Linked DNA regions of Marinobacterium aestuarii. The protein of the gene in region 2 interacts with the protein of the main gene of each other region in a pairwise test. Links are inferred from orthologs where the notes say so. Each region holds a gene or a part of one and is shown on either strand. Other genes may lie near its edges. The genes, in order: secB and A8C75_RS00540.

What was found.
Region 1: the proteins of A8C75_RS00540 (region 2) and secB interact in binary tests that used the Escherichia coli proteins (3 or more experiments, as listed by UniProt). The link is inferred for Marinobacterium aestuarii from one-to-one orthologs.

Annotation. Positions count from the first base shown.
Region 1 is NZ_CP015839.1:4,646,729-4,655,476, reverse strand. What follows is about bases 2,226-4,998. They hold secB (protein-export chaperone SecB), read right to left. Parts: upstream 3,972-4,998; coding sequence 3,480-3,971; downstream 2,226-3,479. Other genes in these bases: gpmI (2,3-bisphosphoglycerate-independent phosphoglycerate mutase), read left to right, coding at 4,968-4,998; A8C75_RS20340 (rhodanese-like domain-containing protein), read right to left, coding at 4,330-4,743; grxC (glutaredoxin 3), read right to left, coding at 4,073-4,324; A8C75_RS20355 (M6 family metalloprotease domain-containing protein), read left to right, coding at 2,226-3,199. Outside these bases: A8C75_RS20370 (TRAP transporter large permease), read left to right, coding at 1-6; A8C75_RS20365 (3-hydroxybutyrate dehydrogenase), read left to right, coding at 35-814; A8C75_RS20360 (YkgJ family cysteine cluster protein), read left to right, coding at 1,139-1,438; more of A8C75_RS20355, read left to right, coding at 1,451-2,225; more of gpmI, read left to right, coding at 4,999-6,518; A8C75_RS20330 (murein hydrolase activator EnvC family protein), read left to right, coding at 6,549-7,679; A8C75_RS20325 (S41 family peptidase), read left to right, coding at 7,740-8,748. UniProt on the Escherichia coli protein: One of the proteins required for the normal export of some preproteins out of the cell cytoplasm. It is a molecular chaperone that binds to a subset of precursor proteins, maintaining them in a translocation-competent state.
Region 2 is NZ_CP015839.1:117,234-126,110, forward strand. Bases 1,149-4,050 are described here. They hold A8C75_RS00540 (response regulator transcription factor), read left to right. Parts: upstream 1,149-2,198; coding sequence 2,199-2,903; downstream 2,904-4,050. Other genes in these bases: A8C75_RS00535 (helix-turn-helix transcriptional regulator), read left to right, coding at 1,245-2,111; A8C75_RS00545 (sensor histidine kinase), read left to right, coding at 2,900-4,050. Also shown: A8C75_RS00530 (sulfatase-like hydrolase/transferase), read left to right, coding at 1-1,093; more of A8C75_RS00545, read left to right, coding at 4,051-4,180; astD (succinylglutamate-semialdehyde dehydrogenase), read right to left, coding at 4,262-5,734; astA (arginine N-succinyltransferase), read right to left, coding at 5,731-6,765; A8C75_RS00560 (DUF1338 domain-containing protein), read right to left, coding at 6,787-7,590; glnK (P-II family nitrogen regulator), read right to left, coding at 8,135-8,473; A8C75_RS00570 (ammonium transporter), read right to left, coding at 8,744-8,877. UniProt on the Escherichia coli protein: Response regulator member of the two-component regulatory system CpxA/CpxR which responds to envelope stress response by activating expression of downstream genes including cpxP, degP, dsbA and ppiA.

The DNA.
Region 1 (8,748 bases), 4.5 Mb from region 2 along the record:
CACTGACCCAGAACTTAACAAGGAGAAAACTATCATGCGTCTGAAAGATCAAATTGCGTTGATCACCGGCGGTGGCCGGGGCATAGGCAGAGCCATTGCCGAACATTATGCCCGCGAAGGCGCCAGGGTGGCGGTGGCCGATCTGGATCTGAGTAGTGCCGAACAGGTGGCGCTGTCCATCGTCACCGCCGGAGGTTCGGCGATGGCGCTGAAGATGGACGTGACCGATGAGCAAGCGGTGGAGCAGGGCGTCGCTGCGGTGGTCAGTCATTGGGGCAGGCTGGATATTGCCCTGGCCAATGCCGGTATTCAGCATATAGAACCCCTGCACAAACTGTCCTATGCCGACTGGAACAAGGTGGTGGAGGTGCATTTGGGGGGCGCTTTTCTGGTCACCCGGGCGGCGCTGCAACAGATGTACGCTAACGGCGGTGGCACCATGCTCTATATGGGCTCGGTGCATTCGCTGGAGGCCTCGCCGCTCAAGGCACCTTATGTGGCCGCCAAACATGGCATGCTGGGACTGTGCCGTACGGTAGCCAAGGAAGGCGCCGAGCATGGCGTGCGCAGCAATATCATCTGTCCCGGCTTTGTGCGCACGCCGCTGGTGGATAAGCAGATTCCAGAACAGGCACGTGAGCTGGGTATTTCTGAACAGGAAGTGATCCGTAACGTGATGCTCAAGGAAACCCTGGATGGCGAATTCACCTCCCTGGACGATGTGTCTGAACTGGCGGTGCACCTGGCAGCCTTTCCTTCCGCTGCCCTGTCCGGCCAGTCGCTGGTGGTCAGCCATGGCTGGCATATGCAATAGCCGCCATCCATTGATGTGGCAATCGCGGTCTGCTTCGGTTGGCTGCGGTCAGGGTGCCCAATAGTCGCCTGGCAGCCTCCTCACTGTCGGATTTCCTTGATTTGGTTCCAGCCCGTGCTCCGGCTTTACCGGTGGCCGGGCCGGCGCTGAACTCGTTTGCAAAGAGTAAGGGCGCTTTCCCACCTGCGGCAATGTACGGTCATGCACCGCGCATGACGAAAGTTCACTGTGACACAGTGGAATTCACTCGCTGGCGGCAAAGCCCGGCAGCAGCCATTGTCTAAAAGCGTTATGCTTGGCGCCCGACAAGCTGGTGACCCTTGCATGACCATAGCCCTGATCAATCTGCCCGAACCCACTGGCGCGGTGACCTGTGCCAGCTGCGCGGCCCGCTGCTGTCGCCTGACCGTCATGTTGCTGACCGATACCGGGGTTCCCGAGCGCTTTATCGAGTACGACGACTGGGGCGGGGAAACCATGGCGCAGGGGGATGATGGCTGGTGCCTGGCGGTGGATCGAAACACCATGCTCTGCACCATCTACGAAAATCGGCCACTGATCTGCCGCGAGTTCGAGATGGGGGCCTATGAGTGCCTGACCGAGCGCGCCGATACCTCTTTCTGACAGGGCTGCTGTTTGGCAACTAGTGTACTGTCCGGCAAACTCGACTACAGCAATGACGTTGTGGGTCCCTTGCGGCTGAGTCAGAACCGCAGTTATTACATCACCCATCTTTTGGTCAAGGAGGCACTGGATCTGGCTGTCGCCGCCGGCACGGATTTGAGCCGCTACGATTCCCGTGGTGAGGGAATCATGGATGCGCTCAATATAATGTACGCCGGACAGACCCAGTACGACGGTGACCTCTGGCCGCACAATTCCGACATCAACCTGCGTTACGGAAATATCTCCACCAACCTTTACCTGCTCACCAGCGCCGGGAGAAGCGCCTGGGATCTGAGCATTGGTACCTTCTGCCATGAGAACGGGCACCTGCTCTGCCGGTTCCCGGATATGTACGACTACGGTGCTGTGAACCGGGAAGGCGACGGTGTGAAGAGTGCCGGCAGCTACTGCCTCATGGGCTCCGGCAATCACCTCAATTCCGGGCGCACACCCGCACCTGTGTGTGCCTACCTGCGTGACCTGGCGGGCTGGTGCGACAATGAGACCCTGCTCAATACGGCGGCGGTCATCCAGGCCGTTCACGGAGATTACAACCGCGTGCTGAAATTCAGAGGCCGCACGCCTAATGAATACTTTCTGGTGGAGAACCGCTCCAAGCTTGGGCTCGACCAGCACCTGCCCTCCAGCGGGCTGGCCATTTATCACTGCGACACCCTGGGCTCGAACGAATTTCAGCAGGGTACTGGCCAGCGTCACTACCAGTGTGCGCTGCTGCAGGCGGACGGGAATACCGATCTGGAACACAACGTTAATCAGGGCGACGGTACCGATCTCTTCGGCGGAGTGAATGGCGTTGCCATATCCCACGCCACCACCCCATCCTCGCGTCTGTGGGATGGTTCCGATTCGGGTTTTGTCCTCTCGGACATTGCTGTACCGGACGAGAGGCTGGAGTTCCGCGTCGGGGTTGTTGAACCGCCCCCAGTCATTTCGGTATCGACCCTGGTGGGCGAAAACATGACATCAATGTCGATTCCGGACAAAAATACGGCCGGCATCAACAGCAAGATCAATATGGGTCAGACGGGGCTGGTGCAGCGCATCAAGGTGAGCCTGGATATCACCCATACCTATATCGGTGATCTGGTGATTGAGCTCATGGACCCTGCGGGCACCCGGGTTAAGTTGCACAACCGTGAGGGCGGCGCGGCGGACAATCTGTCCAAAAGTTACGCGCTGGAGTCGCTGGCCGCGCTCGCGGTCTTCGTCGGGCGGGCTGTGCAGGGCGATTGGATGCTCAGTGTAAAAGACCTGGCGGGTCGGGATCTTGGCACACTCAACCGCTGGAAACTTGAAGTTGAGGTCGAAAGGGTTGCTCAAATCGTCCAGGGTGAAATCGCCCCTAATCTTGCTATCCCCGATAACGATGCCGCCGGCGTCAGCAGCAGTATCGTCATCAGCCAGTCAGGCAGCGTCGATCAGCTGAAGGTGAGCATCGACATTACGCACATTTATATAGGCGATCTGCGTCTTGTACTCATCTCGCCCGCCGGGCGCAGTGTAGTGCTGCACAGCCAGCTGGGTGGAGGGCAGGACAATCTGGTCGTAACCTACGACTCAGCCGCGCCGCTCTCGCCGCTGTCTGGGCTGAGTGGCCAGCCCATCCAGGGCAACTGGACGTTAAGGGTCGCGGATCTGGCGCGCATCGATGTAGGTAGGCTGAACAGCTGGAGCCTGGAAATCGTGCCTGGGGGTTGATACAGATTGGTGTTCGCCGGAGCCGCTGAGCCGCGGGTGTTATCTTGCAATGCACCCTGCTGATCATGGGAGAGCATGACCCGGGCGTTAGATGGAGAGAGCATAGACGTTTTTATGCCCGGTCTCGCTGTCCAAATCGCCGCTGGCCTATTGGAGCCACGGGGTGAAGAGGCCGACACCCAGTGTCTGGCCCCACTATCGCCTGCACAAAAAAGGGACTGACGCCTGGGCGTCGGTCCCTTTTTTGTATTCCAGCCCTCTTTAACTATAAGCCGGGGGCTCAGTGTGCCTGAGGCTCGCTTTCGGCGGGCTGAGCGGCTTTCTGCTGCATCTGCTGCGCGTACAGGGCATCGAAGTTCACCGGCGCCAGCATCAGTGCCGGGAAGCTGGCCTTGGTGGCCAGGCTGTCGACCGATTCACGGGCGTAGGGGAACAGGATGTTGGGGCAGAAGGCACCCAGGGTATGGTTCAGTTCGGCGTCGGCCAGACCTGCAATCTGGAAGATACCCGCCTGCTGAATCTCGATCAGGAAGGCGTTGTTGCCATCGTTCTTGGCCGTTACGGTCAGGGTCAGAATCACTTCGTAGTGATTCTCGCCCAGGGTACGGGTACGGGTGTTCAGATCCAGATTGATTTCTGGTTTCCACGCCGACGTGAAGATCGCGGGTGTGCCCGGGGCTTCCAGCGATACGTCTTTCAGGTAGATCCGCTGTACCGAAAATTGCGGTCCTGTGGCTTGCTGTGCGCCGTTCTGTGCGTTTTCTTCAGCCATGTTGTGTGCTCCTTGTGTATGCGTGAGTTCACTGCCATCAAAACAGGGTCAGTGTATTGCTGTGCCCGAGTGGCAGGGAGGCTGGACGCCACCCGGGTTGATCAGGCCAGCAGCTTGTCGAGCTTGCCCTGTCGCTCCAGGGCGTAGAGCTCGTCGCAGCCGCCGATATGGTTTTCACCAAAGAAAATCTGCGGCACGGTGCGCTGACGGCTGCGCTGCATCATTTCGGCGCGCTTGGCCGGTTCTTTGTCGACATTGATTTCCGTATAGGTCGCGCCTTTGCCATCGAGCAGCATCTTGGCGCGAATGCAGAACGGACACCAGGCGGTGGTGTAAATAAGGATATCGGTCATGGTGCTCACTTTATGACGGGCAGGTTCTGGCCCTTCCATTCGGTCATGCCGCCGCTGAGGCGGGTGACCTGTTCAAAACCGGCCGCGGTCAGCTTCTTGGTAGCACTGCCGGCGGTCTGGCCCAGGTTGCACACGACTATGACCGGTCGCGACTTGTATTTGTTCAGTTCCCCGATACGGGTATCAAAATCGGCGATGGGCAGGTTGACCGCATCGGTGATGTGTCCTGTAGCCCATTCCTTTTTGGCACGGACATCAATGACAACGGCGTCCTGCTTGTTGATCAGCATGACAGCCTCATTGGGCGTGACAGATGTGCCGGACTTGCGGCTTTCATTCCAGAGTAGCATGGCCAGGGTCAAAACCCAGGCAGCGATCAGGTAGGGGTGATTGACAACAAATTCGAACAGGTTTTCCATCGTGAATTCCGTTAACTACGCCTGATTTCGCAAATGCTCGAGTCTGAATTTTGCAATTGCACTGAAAATTAGCGGCTAAGTATACAATGCTGACTGCGGCGGCATAAGGGGAAGGGTGATGATAGCCGCGATTGGCCTGCCGGGGCGCTCTGCTCAGTCGCAATAGGGGCTAATACACAGTAAAATGGCCGCTTCGCAAACCCGATCCGGACATCAGAACTTCCATGACTGCCACTCGTATCCCCAAAGCACTGATCATTCTCGACGGCTTCGGCATCGAGCACACAGCATCCTCCGCCATCGAAGCCGCACAGACCCCCACCTGGGATGCTCTGCTGGCAGCCAATCCGAATTCCCGCATCGAAACCTCCGGCCTGGCCGTAGGCCTGCCCGACGGTCAGATGGGGAATTCCGAAGTGGGGCACATGAATATTGGTGCCGGACGCACGGTTTATCAGAACTTCACCCGTATTTCCAAGGCCATCAGTGACGGCGATTTCTTTGACAACAGCGTGATCTGCGCCGCGATGGACAAGGCGATCAGCGCCGGCAAGGCGGTGCATGTGCTGGGGTTGCTGTCGCCAGGCGGCGTGCACAGTCATGAAGAGCACATGCTGGCACTGCTGGAAATGGCGGCAGCACGCGGCGCCAAGTCGGTTTATCTGCACGGGGTGCTGGATGGCCGCGACATGCCACCACGCTCGGCTGAACCCTCTATTGCCAAGGTCGAGGCCAAGCTTGCCGAAATCGGTGTGGGAGCGATTGCCACCCTGGTGGGGCGTTACTATGCGATGGACCGGGACAACCGCTGGGATCGGGTAAAGGTTGCCTATGATGCCATGACGCTGGGCCAGGCACCGCAGCGCTTTGAGTCCGCCCAGGCGGCGCTGGCGGCAGCCTATGAACGCGGCGAGAACGATGAGTTTGTCCAGGCTACGGTACTGACCGATGCCGCTGGCAAGCCCCGGGGGACCATCTGCGACGGCGACGCCGTGATCTGTGCCAACTTTAGGCCGGACCGCTCGCGGGAAATTACCCGCGCCCTTGTGGATCAGGACTTCGATGGTTTTGAGCGCAGCGCGCATCCGGCCCTGGCCGAGTACGTGATGATGACCGAATATGCAGCCTCCATCGATTGCGCCTGCGCCTATCCGCCGGCCAGTATCAGCAACGATCTGGGCGAATACCTGTCGGGCCTTGGCAAGACGCAGCTGCGTATTTCCGAAACCGAGAAATATGCCCACGTCACCTTCTTCTTCAATGGTGGTCGCGAGGAAGTCTACCCCGGCGAAGAGCGCATTCTGGTGCCCTCTCCCGATGTCGCTACCTATGACCTCAAGCCGGAAATGAGTGCGCCTGAAGTCACCGAAAAGCTGTGCGAAGCCGTTCGCAGTGGCAAGTACGACCTTATCGTCTGCAATCTGGCCAACGGCGACATGGTGGGCCATACCGGCAAGTTCGATGCTGCGGTCAAGGCCTGCGAAGTCATTGACGACAGCATTCGCCAGATTCTGGCGGCCATGCGTGAAGTGGGCGGCGAAACCCTGATCACCGCCGATCACGGCAATGTCGAATTGATGGTCAATCCCAAGACGGGTCAGCCCCACACCGCCCACACCAACTGGCCGGTCGCACTGATCTACGACGGCCCCCGTGTCGCTCAGGTGGGTCTTGCCGACGGTGCCCTGTGTGACCTGGCGCCCACGCTGCTGGCCCTGATGGGGCTGGAACAGCCGCGGGAAATGACCGGCAAGTCCCTGATAACAAGGGGCTGATCCTGCCGGGGCCGCCCCAGGAATCCCATGATGATGCGTATACTAATGTTGGTGCTGCTGGTTCTGCAGGGCAGCCTGCTGATGGCAGCGGACAAGCAGGCCACCGAGGCGCAGATTCAGCGGCTGCAGAAAGATATCAGTGCCCTGCAGAACTCTATCAAGGGGCAACAGGGCGAGCGCAAGACGCTGCAGCAGACCCTGCGCGACAGCGAAGCCGAGATCGGTCAGCTGGGCAATCAGCTGGCCGAGCTCGAGCAGAAGCTGGGCCAGCTGGGTAGTCGGGCCGGTGACCTGGAACAGCGCCGTGATGCGCTGCGCGCGTCTCTGACAGCCAGTACGGATCAGTTGCAGCGCCAGCTGCGCAAACAGTATCGCCTGGGTAATCAGCCACGCCTGCAACTGCTGCTTAACCAGGGTGATCCGGCCCAGATCGATCGTATGCTGCACTACTTCGACCTCATCAACGGGGAACTGGTGGCGCAGCTGACGCTCTATCAGCAGCAGCTGACGGAGCTTGAAAGCACCGAGTCGGCGCTGGATGACACCCAGGCCGAGTTGCTGGCAAGGCGCAATGAGCTGGAAAGCCGGCAGCAGCGCCTGGGAGCGGTGCGCGAAGAGCGCAAGGCCACCCTGGCCAAACTCGCCAAATCGATTGATTCCAAGCAGGGCAAGCTCAAGGGTCTGGACAGCGATCGCAAGCAGCTTGAGTCGGTGCTGGCACAGATCGAAAAGGCGCTCAAGGCGGCGAAAATGGCGCGTGAAGCCCGTTCGTTGCCGGATCTCAAGGGCAAGCTGTCCTGGCCGGTGGACGGGCGCCTGGTGCGGGCCTTTGGCAACACAGACTCGGGTGTCAGCTATGACGGCCTCCTGATCGCGGCCCAGGCCGGGCGGGAAGTGCGTGCGGTGCATCAAGGCCGGGTGGTATTCTCGGACTGGCTGCGGGGCTACGGCCTGCTGCTTATTATCGATCATGGCGGCGGCTACATGAGCCTCTATGGCCACAACCAGCGGTTGCTGAAGGAGCCGGGCGCCTGGGTTGATGCCGGTGACGCCGTGGCGACCGTGGGCAACAGTGGCGGCTATACTGAGCCAAGCCTCTATTTTGCGGTACGTTTTAACGGCAAGCCGACGGACCCGGCGCGCTGGCTGGCCGGGCGCTAGCGCCAGGGTCTTTTGTTAGAGCTGATCCATTTCCGGTGTGACTGAATTAAGGATGCTGTTATGAAGTTGTTGACTCATGCACCTGAACTGCTGAACAGGATGTTCGGTGCGCTGCTGTTGTCTGTCTTTCTGGCAGCGCCTGTCTTCGCTGACGACGTACCTCAACAGGATGGCGAGGATATGCTGGCCGAGGCGCCGACCTTGCCGTTGGAAGAGCTGCGCCTGTTTGCCGAGGTATTCGAGCGTATCAAGACCGCCTATGTTGAGCCGGTGGATGATGCCAAGCTGCTGGAAGATGCCATTCGCGGCATGATCGCCGGGCTCGATCCGCATTCATCCTACCTCGAGGCCGATGCCTACCAGGACCTGCAGGAGTACACCAGCGGCGAATTTGGCGGCCTGGGGCTGGAAGTGGGACAGCAGGACGGCTTTATTCGCGTGATTGCTCCCATCGATGATACGCCGGCTCAGCGCGGTGGCGTTAAGGCGGGCGATCTGATCATCAAACTCGACGAAACACCGGTGCAGGGGCTGTCGCTCAACGAGGCCGTGGCGCTGATGCGCGGCAAGCCGAACGAGCCCATCGTCCTGACCATCGTGCGCGAGGGGGTTGAAAAACCCTTCGATATCACACTGATACGCGATCGCATCAAGGTCGCCAGCGTCAAGCATCGCCTGCTGGAGTCGGGTTACGGTTACCTGCGGGTGTCCCAGTTCCAGGTGAATACCGGCAAGGAACTCGCCAAGGCGATCAAGTCGCTGGAAAGCACGACCCCGCTGCGTGGCCTGGTGCTGGATCTGCGCAACAATCCCGGCGGTGTGCTGCAGGCGGCCGTTGAGGTCAGCGACGCCTTTATCGACGAGGGTCTGATTGTCTATACCGAAGGCCGTTTGGCCAACTCTGAACTGCGTTTCAACGCCAGCGCGGCCACGGTGGCCCCCAGTGTACCTATGGTGGTGCTCATTAACGCAGGCTCCGCTTCGGCGTCCGAAATCGTGGCCGGTGCGTTGCAGGATCACAAACGTGCGCTTGTGCTGGGTACCGACAGCTTTGGCAAGGGGTCGGTGC
Region 2 (8,877 bases):
GACGGCGCCGGTTTACAGCCGCGAGCTCAGGGGTACTCTGGCGGACAGGGCCACCGCCAGCACGTCTTTTGGTGGCTGGATTCGGCAACGCAACGGCGACGTCTTTCCAAGGGATGCGCACTACTCGGTGTTTCTGGCGGATCTGGCGATACGCCAGCTCAAGGCGTCCGCATTGCAGGCCCCTGGCAAGCCGGTGTTCTCGCAGATCGACTTCTTCGACCCGCATCAGCCCTACTCCATTCCCCAGGGTTATGAGGAGCGTTACGAATACCTCAGGTCCGTGGTGCAGGTACCGGCATCCTTCCATGAGCTGCAGGACGAGGGTCGCGGTAGCCAGAACCCAATATTCCGGTTGTATCACCGCTACTGGGGCCTGTACGACGAGGAGCTGGTGAAAGACTATATCGCCTGTCACCTGCTGCAGGTGGAGCTGGTGGACTACGCCATCGGCAAGCTGTTTGCCTATCTGAAGGCCGAGGGCCAGTGGGATGACACGCTGATTCTGTTCACCGCCGACCATGGCGAGATGAACGGCCGGCTGGGGCTGGCGGACAAGGGCGCCTACTTCCATCCCGATATTTTCCGCGCGCCCATGCTGGTCAAGCCGGCGGGTGGCAGCATCGGTGCACCGGCTGATATAGCAACGCCTGTATCCCTGGTGGATTTGGCGCCGACCATACTGCAGGCCGCAGGCCTGGAAACGCCGCTGCAGATGGAAGGCGCGAGCCTGCTGGATATTATGGCCACAGGTACGCGGCCCGCGCTTGAGCAGGTCTATCAGCTGGGCATTCATGTGGGCACCAATTTCGGCTTTGGCTGCCAGGCGAGGTTTGGCGATACCGCCTGGTTCTATGGTTACAGTGCCACCACCGGCTGCGAAGAGCTGTATGACCTGGGCGCGGTGGAACCGGTCAATGCCATCGACGATCCGGCGCTGGCAGGCATTCGTGCCCGCATGGTCAGGCATGCAGGATCCGTGATGCGCGCCGACAAGCGCTGGAGCGGCTATTTCGCGTCTTTCCGGCTGCACAACATGGAGCATTTCATGGATGAGTCGCTGGATGACATACAGATGCTGAAGCCACAGCTCTGAGGTGTCATCTCTTCGGGTAAGCACGACAACGCAGGGCTGGCAGCCTCGCCAGCCCTGTTTCGGGAGCGAGACAGCGCCTGGTAACGGCTGTTTTGACCGCCCTTGGCGCAACGCCTAATATCCAAAGCCCCCTGCCATGAATGCGTGACGCATGAAAAACACCCCTGTACTGCTGGAAAGCCCCGCCACGGCCTTTGGTATCACCCTGAGGTCGGTGTGGGATATCTATGCCGATGAGAGCTATCAGGTGCTTTGGCCCAGGGACAAGAAACTGCCGCTGCTGTCCAGCGCCCATGTCTGTGTCTTTACCCGCCAGGGGCATGGCGTTATCCGCCTCAGGTCGGGTCGGGAAATTCACGCCAAGGGAGCCTGCGTGCTGCTGCTCGAAGCCCGTGACATCCTGAGCTATGCCTGCGAGGGGCTGTTGTGGGAACTCTACTGGGTCGAGTTCGTACTGCATGGCCCGGTCACCCTGCCGCTCAATACGCCGGTGCTGCTGCGGGATCCGACGGCCCATAGCCGCGAGTTCAGCGAGCTGGTGAGCTGCGTTCGGGTGGGCGACACTAATTATCAGGCCTATGCCGCCGCCATCTTCACCAAGGTGCTCTATCAGTGGGTGGCGCTGTCGAACCACCATGCCGAGCCTGCGCCCCTGCGGCGCATCCAAACGGTGATCAGCCAGATGCATGGCCATACGGATGAACGCTGGGCGGTGAAGGACATGGCCCGCCTGTACGGCGCCAGTGAGCAGCAGTTTCGCAAGGTATTCCTGCAATACACCGGCCAGACGCCGAAGGAATACTTCATGAACCTCAAGCTCGACATGGCCCATGCGCTGCTCAACAGAAGCTCGCTGAATGTTTCCCAGGCCGCGTTCAAACTCGGTTTCAGTGATGCCTTCCATCTCAGCAAGGCATTCAAGAGCCGCTTTGGCTATCCGCCCTCCGAGGTGATCAGGGAGCCCCGCGACAGCATTGATAATGTCTATCTGATGGATACGGCGGTGTCTGACGCCTGATCTGGCAGATCGACTGTAAAGTTAGGTAAAGGCTCCGTATGGGACGGGTGACGGCGTTATCATGGAGCCTGAATAACGGGGGCCGGAATGAAAGAACGACTGCTGCTGGTGGATGATGACGTCGAGCTGTGCGAACTGCTGGGCGACTATCTGCGTCATGAAGGTTATGAGATTGACTATGCCCATAACGCCCTTGAAGCTCTTGAACGTCTAAAGGGCAGTCATCCTTATAGCCTGATGGTGCTGGATGTGATGATGCCGGGCCAGAGCGGCCTGGAGTTGTTGCAGCAGCTGCGCCCGCGGGTGCAGCTGCCGGTGATCATGCTGACGGGCCGGGGTGAAGAAATCGACCGTATTCTGGGCCTCGAAATGGGCGCCGATGATTATCTGGGCAAGCCCTGCAATCCCCGCGAGCTGCTGGCACGCATCCGGGCCATTCGCCGGCGCAGTGAAGTGCCTGCGCAGCAGACGGAGTTCCCGCAACAGCCCATCGAGCTGCACGGGATCCGCCTTGATCCAGGCCAGCGGGAAGTGCGGGTGGCGGGCGAGGTATTGGAACTGACCTCCGCCGAGTTCAACGTGCTGGCCTATCTGCTGCATAACGCCGGTCGGGTGATGTCCAAGGCCGAGCTGACCGAACGGGTACTGCACCGTCCGCTCACGGCCTATGATCGCGCTATTGATGTGCACGTGAGCCGGTTGCGGCAAAAGCTGCAGCGCGGCGGCGATAGCCAGGAGCTGATCAAGACATTGCGTGGCGAAGGTTACCTGCTGGTGCTGGAGGCGGGATGAAGTGGTATCGCAGTCTGTACTGGAAGATCTTCCTGGCCATCTGGCTTAGCAGCGTGCTGGTGATCCTGGCCACAGTGGTGATTGTTGGTGGCATGTCGCACCACGAGCGCGATGCCGAGGTGCAGGAAACCCGTGCTCGGGCCCTGGCTGAGCGCATGCTGGAGCGCTACGAGGAAGGTCATGGACTGGAGCGGCTGCAGCGCAAGTTATCCCGCGGGGCTCCCGGCATGCGCATTGTGGAGCTGAGCAGCAACGAGCGGGTATTTAACTCCCTGCCCAAACGCGGGCCCGGTGCCAGGCCTGTGCTGACCTTCGAGCTGGTGTCCGAGTCCGGACGCAGTTACCGCGTGGAGGTTGGGGCCTGGCCGCCGCGGGAGCAGTTTGGTCGTTTCCTGGGCTTGCTGGTGTCGGTGCAGATCGTGCTGATACTGCTGGTGTCGGCGCTGACCAGCCTGGTGCTGACCTGGCTGGTGGTACGGCCGCTCAAGCGCCTGCGGCTGCATACCAGGGCGCTGGCCCAGGGCGATCTGGCAGTACGCAGCGATCAGCAACTGAGCACCCGGGGCGATGAGATCGGCGAGCTGGCGCGGGAGTTCGATACCATGGCGGACTATGTCGAGCGCACCCTGGGGGCCAGTCAGCGGCTGATGCAGGATGTATCCCATGAGCTGCGCGCCCCTCTGGCGCGTTTGCAGGCCGCGGCCGGGTTGCTGGAGCAGCGCCTGGGCGAAGGTGATCCCCTGTTACAAAGGCTTAATCGTGAGTGCGGTCGTATCGATCACCTGATTACCGAAATTCTCTCGCTGTCGCGCCTTGAGGCGCTGGAGCCGGGGACCGATGCCTTCAGCGTGCAGGAGCTGGTGACCGAACTGAGGGAGGACATCCACTTTCAGCAGCCTGAACGCACCCTGACCTTTGAGGTGCCCAAAGGTTGCCGGGCGCGGGGCAACCGCCAATTACTGGAACGTGCCCTGGGCAATGTATTCAATAACGCCCTCAAGCACACGCCGATGGGGACTGCGATCGAACTGAGTTACGCAGCGGTCGGCAACCTGCACGAGCTGCGGATTCGGGATCATGGCCCGGGCGTGCCGTCCGATACCCTGGAGCAACTGTTTGATCCCTTCTTCCGCCAGCGTAGCGGTGTTGATGCCGATGGCTATGGTCTGGGGCTGAGCATTGCGCGCCGTGCGCTGCGCATTCTGGGGGGGAGCATCGAAGCGCGCAATCACCCCCAGGGTGGGCTTGAACTGCTGGTTCGGCTGCCGGTGGCCTGAGCAATTCAAGGTTAAAAGTCGAAAGTCGAAAGTTGAAAGGCCAAGGCCAGAGCCAAAGGACCAGGATTTAAGATCAAAAGCTTAAAGCGTCAGACCCGGTGGCAGAGTGGCCGGCATATCGAGTTGCTCCGCTTCCTGGGATGCCACCGGATAGGCACAGTAGTCCGCGGCATACCAGGCGCTGGGCCTGTGATTGCCACTGCGGCCTATGCCACCAAAAGGCAGGCCGCTGCTGGCGCCGGTGAGCGGGCGGTTCCAGTTGACGATCCCTGCGCGGATGCGCTGTAAAAACCGCTGATACAGCTGGGCGTCGCTGCTGAACAGGCCCGCGCTCAGGCCGAAGGCCGTGGCGTTAGCCAGATCCAGCGCCTCATCGAAGTCGTCGTAGCGGATGATCTGCAGCAACGGACCGAAATATTCCTTGTCGGGCAGATCCCGTACGGCGCTGACATCAATCAGCCCCGGCGACAGCAGGCCGGTGCGGGGGCGCAGCTGGCTCATGGACACCAGCACCCGGGCGCCGAGTTGCACCAGTTCGTGCTGGGCCTGCAACAGTTGCTGCGCCGCCTGCTCGCTGATCAGCGCGCCCATAAAGGGCTGTGGCTGCTGGTTGTAGGGCCCCACCTGAATATCCAGCACGGCCTGACGCAGCTGTTCGATAAAGGTGTCGCCGCTGCGGCCTCTTGGCACCAGCAGCTTGCGGGCACAGGTACAGCGCTGGCCTGCGCTCAGGTAGGCTGACTGAATCGTCATCAGCACAGCAGCCCGCATATCCGGCGTATCGGCCACGATCAGCGGGTTGTTGCCGCCCATCTCCAGCGCCAGAATTTTTTCCGGATGGCCGGCGAATTGCTGGTGCAGGTAGCTGCCGGTCTCGGCGCTGCCGGTAAAGAACAGGCCATCGAGCCCAGGGTGTGCGGCCAGGGCCTGGCCGGTGCTGCGCCCGCCCTGCAGCAGGTTCAGCACACCATCCGGCAGGTCGGCCTTCTGCCAGAAATGCATGCACAGCTCCGCCACCCGGGGCGTCAGCTCGCTGGGTTTGAACAGCAGGGTGTTGCCCGCCAGCAGCGCCGGAATGATGTGTCCGTTGGGCAGGTGGCCGGGGAAATTGTACGGGCCGAACACCGCCACCACGCCATGGGGGTGATGCCGCAGCGTCGAGGTAATACCATTGCTGTGCTGGCGTTTTTCGCCACTGCGCTCCAGTGCCGCCTGAATCGAGATATCGGCCTTGCCGATCATGGCGGCCACTTCGGTGGCGGCTTCCCATTGCGGCTTGCCGGTTTCCTGGCCGATGGTATCAGTGAGCAGGTCGCGGTGCTGTTCCAGCTGGCTGACAAAACGGCGTACCAGGGTGGCGCGCTGCTCAAACGTCATCAGGCGCCAGTGCTCGAAAGCGTTGCGGGCCGCCAGAACAGCGTCATTAACCTGTTCACTGCTGGCGGCGCGCCCGTGCCAGATACGCTGGCCGTTGCCAGGGTTAAAGGATTCCATGTCGGCGTCATCACCCTGACACCACTGGCCATTGATAAACAGGGAAGCGGGTTCGGTCATTCGGGTTGTCTCGCTTTGATGGGGACTATGCGCAGCGGGTCACCGTTGGAGACGCGTAACGCCTCGGCCAGTTCGTGGCTGATTTGGGCCGCGCTGCCCTCGGGCTGAAGAGGCGCGACTGTGCAGCGAAAGTCTTCCAGCAGGGTGTTGCTGATCAGGTAGAGGTGGTCACTTCTGCAGGAGCTGTCGCTGATCCGGGCCTTGACGTAACGACTGTCACGCACGCTGCGGATATCGTTGAGGCGGGTCGCGACTGTGGGGCCGGCGTCGAAGATGTCGATATAACCCTCAAACCGAAAGCCTTCGTTTTCCAGCATGCGCTTGGCGGGTTCGGTATTGCGATGCACCTGGCCGATCACCCGTTGGGCATCCTTGGGCAGCAGATGCAGATAGATGGTGTGCTTGGGCATGAGCTCGGCGATAAAGATCTTGTTGCCGGAGCCTGTGAGGTAATCCGCCTGGGAATATTCCATGGAAAAAAAGTGCCGCCCCAGACCGTCCCAGAAGGGCGAACGCCCCTTTTCATCGGAGTAGCCACGCATTTCGGCGATGACGCGCTCGGAAAAGCGCTCCGGGTATTCGGCCATGAACATGAAACGGCTCTTGGAGAGCAGGTTGCCGTTGCTGCCCTTGCGAAAGTCGGGTTTCAGATACAGGGTACAGACCTCGGCGCAACCGGTGTAGTCGTTGCACAGGTCCAGGGTGCGGAAATTGTTGTAGACCTTGAGTTCGCGCGAAGCATGCACGACGGTGCCGATACGGTAGTGATACCAGGGCTCGTTCAGGCCCACGGCGGTTTCGATGCCGCTGGTGCCTATCACCTGGCCGCTGGCAAGGTCCTCCATCACGAAAAGATAACCCTGGCTACCGTCCAGCACGGCCTCCTGTTGCAGCGTGTGGCGGGTACGTTCGATCTTGGCCTGCAGCAGCTCGCGGTTATCCGGCAGTGAGGTAAATCCGGGGCCGGACTCCCTGGCGATGTCACACAACACATCCAGATCGCTCTCGCGGATCGGCCTCATTATGATCATGCAACTCTCCTTGCCATGGGGTCAGCGGTATTGCGGGTAAGGCGCCGATGACGCGGCGGATGTTCTGATAAAGCCCCGGTAGAGCTCGCCATCGCTGCCGGGATAGCGGCGGATAAAGGCGCAATGACTGCCTGGAACCTGTGCCTGCCTGTCGCTGAATTCGACCTCCGTACTGGCGGGGACTGTGGCGGACTGTTCGAGGTACTCATCGGCAGATCCCTGCACCAGGCCAAAGCGACTGTCGAGGCGAAAGCCCTGCTCCAGCAGATAGTCATTCAGCTCATCAATGCCGTCGTCGTGACTCAAGCTATTGATCAGTAAAGCATAGTGGTGGGGACGAAAGCCAAAAGCGGCGATCCAGGCGGCATGCTCGGAATAGCGCTGCAGCTGCTGATAGCTGTCGAAATCGATTTTCCAGTGCCGGCCCGATATGCAGAAGTCGTCCTGCTGCGATGCTGCTGGCGGGATCTGACTTATCAGCTGATGCAGAATATTGCGCACCTCATCGCCAAGAGAATCGACATTCAGCTCGGTGAACAGCAGTTTCGGCAGTCTGGTGTCGGGGTGTTCATAGTGGCGGGCAAACAGACGGGTGCCGCTAATGTCGAATTCGCCGCAGGCCCGGTAGCCGGCGCGCTCGAAGGGTTTGGCCAGCTGGGCAATATTAACCCTTGGCAGTGCCAGGGTGTGCAGGCTCAGGTGGTCAATGCACAGCTGTGGATTATCAGTCAGCAGCAGGCTGTGAATGCGGCGGGCATCAGGGGTTCGTGCAAGGAAGTCCTGCCAGAGCGTCTCCAGCATTTGATCCAGTTGCTCGCGTTTCATAACGCACCCCCTCAGGATTGGTTGCACCGCTATTATCCCGCAGCGTGTTACAACGCAATGGTCACACCATTGCTATTGCCAATGTCAGTTTAGACGCTCTGCCATCAATTAGGCGCCGCGGGGGCTGCGGTGCCTGCTGTGGGTGCCACGCGCGTATTGGCGGCGTTAAATAACCACAGGAACAGGCATGGATAAAAACAGGAAAGCGGGAGTGAGGCGTAGGGGCCTAAAATGGGGGTAACTTTTCAGAGTGGTGTTTTTGCATGCTGTGCATAAAAAGTTATAAGTCGTTTTTCGCCTAAGTAAATTTATATAAAACAATTAGTTGGGTTTATTTTCCTTGATTAAGTAACAGGCTTGAAACAGCTTATGCACAGCTTGTGTTTTGTGAGTATCCTGTGGGTTTTTTGTTGGCAGAAAGTTTTCCAGATCCCGTTTAGCGTTTTGACAGGCACAAAAAAAGCACCCTGATGGGTGCTTTTTGGTGCATTAAGTTATCCACAGGTGGGCAGCGTCGAGCATTGCCGGTGGAAAATATCTGTGCTTAGAGTGCGTCCGGGCCGGTTTCGCCGGTGCGGATACGGATAACCTGCTCGAGCGGCGTGACGAAGATCTTGCCGTCGCCGATCTTGCCGGTGTTGGCTGTCTTGGTGATGGCTTCAATGACCTGGTCGATCATGTCGCTGTCTACGGCCACTTCAATCTTGACCTTGGGCAGGAAGTCGACCACGTACTCGGCGCCACGGTACAGCTCGGTGTGGCCTTTCTGGCGGCCGAAGCCTTTGACTTCGGTTACAGTAACACCCTGGATGCCGATTTCGGACAGGGCTTCGCGAACATCATCAAGTTTGAATGGTTTGATAACCGCAGTAATCAACTTCATAGCGTGCTCCCTATGCGATCCTGTGCCAGATACGGCGCTGGTCGCTGTGATGGAAAGTAGAATCCGTGCTCTGGCCCGACTTTACAAGCCCGGTGCCGGGTTGGATGATGCCGCCCCGGAGCCTGAATGCTCGAAAAATTCACGTCAGTATACCCGTAAAATAAGCCTGGCGCCTACGCTGCCCTGTGTGCGCAGAGCAGAGCAGTCACCCTTGTGCGGGATAACGAAAAGGGCGCCCTGCGGCGCCCTTGAGTTCCAGCTACGGCAGCATTACTTCTTGCTGGAGCTGAATTCCGGGTAGGCTTCCATGCCGCATTCGGCAAGGTCGACACCTTCGTATTCTTCTTCTTCGGTGACACGGATACCCATGACAGCCTTGAGCAGCAGCCATACCAGCAGGCTGG